Regions from separate parts of the Mesorhizobium sp. WSM4823 genome, predicted to be linked through region 2. Evidence: riboswitches for the same ligand, from Rfam matches in the RefSeq annotation. Region 2 holds a riboswitch; the other holds the start of a gene.
The links. Region 2 has a riboswitch for S-adenosylmethionine ahead of metX (homoserine O-acetyltransferase MetX). Riboswitches for the same ligand answer to the same signal wherever they lie in the genome.
Positions count from the first base shown of each region.

Region 1: another riboswitch for S-adenosylmethionine. It lies ahead of AC0L26_RS21700 (O-succinylhomoserine sulfhydrylase); the one in region 2 lies ahead of metX (homoserine O-acetyltransferase MetX).

Region 1 is NZ_JBVVQL010000009.1:76,607-78,804, forward strand. It holds gene AC0L26_RS21700 (O-succinylhomoserine sulfhydrylase) at 1-926, opposite strand, end outside; SAM riboswitch at 983-1,060, opposite strand; gene AC0L26_RS21705 (2'-deoxycytidine 5'-triphosphate deaminase) at 1,229-2,198, shown strand, end outside.
Region 2 is NZ_JBVVQL010000003.1:78,764-80,961, reverse strand. It holds gene metX (homoserine O-acetyltransferase MetX) at 1-974, opposite strand, end outside; SAM riboswitch at 1,097-1,174, opposite strand; gene hisC (histidinol-phosphate transaminase) at 1,308-2,198, shown strand, end outside.

The DNA.
Region 1 (2,198 bases), on a different contig from region 2:
GAGCCGCCCGACATCTGCTTCTTGACGACCGCCGCCTGCGGGTGGTCGGCGCGGCCGGGATAGATAACGCGGGCGATTTCCGATCGCTCGGCAAGAAAATCCGCGATCTTGCCGGCACTTTCCGTCTGCTGACGCACGCGCAGCGGCAGCGTCTCCAGGCCCTTCAGCAGTGTCCAGGCATTGAACGGAGACAGGCTGGGGCCGGTGTGGCGGAAATAGTCGTGCAGGTTCTCGTCGATCCACTTCTTGTCCGACAGGATGATGCCGCCGAGGCAGCGCCCCTGGCCGTCGATGTGCTTGGTCGCCGAATAGACCACGATATGGGCGCCGAGCTGCAACGGTTTCTGCTGCAAGGGCGTGGCAAAGACATTGTCGACGATCAGCCGCGCGCCGATCGAATTGGCAAGCGAGGCAACGGCTGCGATGTCGACGACTTCCAGCGTCGGATTGGTCGGGCTTTCAAGAAAGAACAGCTTGGTGTTGGGCCTGACCGCCTGTTCCCAATTGGCGATTTCGGTGCCGTCGACCAGCGTCGCCTCGATGCCGTATTTCGGCGCCAGCGTCTCGACCACCCAGCGGCAGGAGCCGAACAGCGCCCGCGCCGCCACGATATGGTCGCCGGCCTTGGCGCTGCACAGCAGCGCCGCCGTCACCGCAGCCATGCCCGACGCAGTGGCGCGGGCATCTTCGGCGCCTTCCAGCGCGCACATGCGCTTCTCGAACATGTCGACCGTCGGATTGGCATAGCGCGAATAGATGAAGCCCGGTTCCTCGCCCTTGAAACGGGCCTCGGCCGCTTGCGCGGTGTCGTAGACATAGCCCTGGGTGAGGTACATCGCCTCGGACGTCTCGCCGAAACCGGAACGCAAGGTCCCGCTATGCACGAGTGCTGTCTGAGGTTTCCAGTTGCGCTTCTTGCTTGTCATCACTTTGTTCCAGACACAAAAAAACCGGCCGCGAAAGTCGCAACCGGTCCATACGGCCTTGCGGCCCGACGGTCCTTTAGCGACTTGTTTAACGTGGCTGCAAGCCGACCGGCCAAATCACCACGGGATAACGATCCTTTAGACCCGGACCTCGCTTGCGTCAATTGCCGGCATGATTAAGAGGTTTGTACCAGCAGGTTCCGCAAAAGCCTGCCCTCGGGTCTGACCTGAGGGTGTCACGGTTTTGCGGCATGAGCCTGCAAGAAACGAGACCTTGCCCGGCCTTCAAGCGGAGCCAGACTTTGCGGCAGACAGGCATTCTTCCCGATCAGGACATTTCCGCGCTGTTCCAGTCGGGTGCGCTGACGTCGCTGCGGGCGCTCGACGCCGACCAGATCCAGCCAGCCAGCCTCGACCTCAGGCTTGGCGACAAGGCCTGGCGGGTACGCGCCTCTTTCCTGCCTGGCCCAAACCACAGAGTCGCTGAAAAACTCGACCGTCTGAAGCTGCACGAAATCAATCTTGCCGACGGTGCGGTGCTGGAGACGGGCTGCGTCTATATCGTCCCGCTGCTCGAGAGCCTGGCGCTTCCGGCAAACATTTCGGCCTCGGCCAACCCGAAGAGCTCGACCGGACGGCTCGACATCTTCACCCGCGTGATGACCGATCGCGGCCACGAGTTCGACAAGATCGCTGCCGGCTATAGCGGCCCGCTCTATCTGGAAGTCAGTCCGCGCACCTTTCCGATCGTCGTCCGCGCCGGCTCGCGGCTGTCGCAGATCAGGTTCCGCACCGGCAATGCGCTTTTGTCGGAAGGCGAGCTGCACGAATTACACCGTGCCGAGACGCTCGTCGCTACCGAGCCACCCAACATTTCCGGTGGCGGCATCGCGCTGTCGATCGATCTCGATGGCGACAAGGATGGCCTTGTCGGTTACCGCGGCAAGCATCACACCGGGCTGGTCGACGTCGACAAGCGCGCCGCGCAGGATGTCGTCGACTTCTGGGAGCCGCTCTACAAGAGCGGCGCCGGCGAATTGGTGCTCGATCCGGACGAATTCTATATCCTTGTCAGCCAGGAGGCGGTGCATGTGCCGCCGCTCTATGCCGCCGAGATGACGCCCTTCGATCCGCTGGTCGGCGAATTCCGCGTCCACTATGCCGGCTTCTTCGATCCGGGCTTTGGCCATTCGGCGGCCGGCGGCACCGGCAGCCGGGCGGTGCTCGAAGTGCGCAGCCACGAAGTGCCGTTCATCCTCGACCACGGCCAGA
Region 2 (2,198 bases):
GTGAAGGAGACCAGGCAGAAACGGGTCTTGGTGCCGGCAAAGGCGTCGGCCAGCCGTCCGCCATGGTCGGCGGCGAGGTCGAAATAGTCCATCGCTCGGGTCATATAGAGATAGGAATTGGCGTCGAAGCGGTCGACGAAGGTCATGCCCTGATGGCGCAGATAGCTCTCGATCTGGAAGTCGGCGTCGAAACCGAAGGTGAGCGCTTCACGATCCTGCAAATTGCGGCCAAACTTTCGATGCAGGGCCGCCTCCGACAGATAGGTGATGTGAGCGGCCATCCGCGCCACGGCCAGTCCCTTTTCCGGACGTTTGCCCTGTTCGAAATATTTGCCGCCATGCCAGTCCGGATCGGCCATCACCGCTTGCCGGCCGACCTCATGGAAGGCGATGTTCTGCGAGGAATGGCGCGCGCCGGTGGCGATCGGCAGCGCGGAAAAAACGCGCTCCGGATAGCTCGACGCCCATTGCAGCACCTGCATGCCGCCCATCGAGCCGCCGAGCACCGAGAACAGTTTTTCGATGCCGAAATGGTCGACCAGCATCAACTGCGCCCGCACCATGTCGCGGATGGTGATGATCGGCAGGTCGAGCCCGTAGGGCTTGCCGGTGGCGGGATTGGTCGAGGCGGGGCCGGTGGAGCCGAGGCAGCCGCCAATGACGTTGGAGCAGATGACGAAGAAGCGGCTGGTGTCGATGATCTTGCCGGGGCCGATCAGCACTTCCCACCAGCCCGGCTTGCCGGTCACCGGATTGGTGCTGGCGACATGCTGGTCGCCGGTCAGCGCATGGCAGACGAGGATGGCGTTGGAGCGGGCGTCGTTGAGCGTGCCGTAGGTCTTGTAGGCGATCTGGAACGGTGACAGCAGCGTGCCGGCGTCGAGCTTGAGCGGCTTGTCGGCACCAAAACGCAACACCGAGCTCGACGGCTCGTCGGCCTCGTTGTTGGTTCTCTTAGTGCGCAGCGCGACCATAGCATCCTCTTACATCAACCCATCGCGCGTTTCCGAAAATCGGAACCGATTTTTCGCGTCGATGCGATTGTCCGGCCGGCAGCGGACAAACAAAAAACCGGCATTGCCTTCGCAAAGCCGGTTACAGGATGCAAACGGCCCTTTAGCAAGTTGTTTAACGTGGCTGCAAGCCGACCGGCCAAATCACCACGGAATTTCGCCCCTCTTCTAGGGCCGGCGCGCTTCGGCGTCAACGGCCAGTCCCATGATTGCCGCCTCTCGACATTCCGCGCCACGGCTTGTATTTCCGCTGCGGCTTTCCAGGCGGAAGCGTTCTCGACGGATTTTTACGACATGAACCAGGCATCGGATCAGGCACGTCCAACGCCCCGCGCGGGGATCATGGACATCGAAGCCTATGTGCCGGGCAAAAGCACGGCGCCGGCCGGCGTCGCCAAGGTCCATAAATTGTCCTCGAACGAGAACCCGCTCGGCCCCTCGCCGAAGGCGATAGAGGCCGCGCGCGACGTCGCGGCCAAACTCGACATCTATCCCGACGGCACCGCGAGGCGCCTGCGGGAAGCGATCGCCGAGCTGCATGGCCTCAACCCGGCCAACATCGTCTGTTCCAATGGTTCCGATGAGATCCTGGGCCTGCTGGCGCAAACCTATCTCGCGCCCGGCGATGAAGCCGTCATCACCGAACACGCCTTCATGGTCTACAAGATCTACATCCAGTCGGCAGGTGCTGTCCCGGTATCAGTCAAGGAAACCAATGAGCGCGCCGACGTCGATGCGATCCTCGCAGCGGTGACGCCGCGCACCAGGATCATCTTCCTCGCCAATCCCAACAACCCGACCGGCACCTATTTGCCCTTCCAGGAGGTGCGCCGCCTGCATGCAGGCCTGCCACGAAACGTGCTTCTGGTGCTGGATGGCGCTTACGCCGAATATGTCCGCCGCAACGACTATGAGGCCGGTGTCGAACTGGTGGGCAGCGCGGAAAACGTGGTCATGACCCGCACCTTCTCCAAACTCGGCCTCGGCGGCGCGCGGATCGGCTGGATGTACGCGCCGATGCATATCATCGACGCGATCAACCGCGTGCGGGGTCCCTTCAACGTCAATGCGACGGCGATCGAGGCCGGCATTGCCGCGATCCGCGACCGCGCCCATATCGAGCGCAGCGTGGCGCATAACGAGACCTGGCTGGCATGGGTGAGTGAGGAATTGACCAAGCTCGGG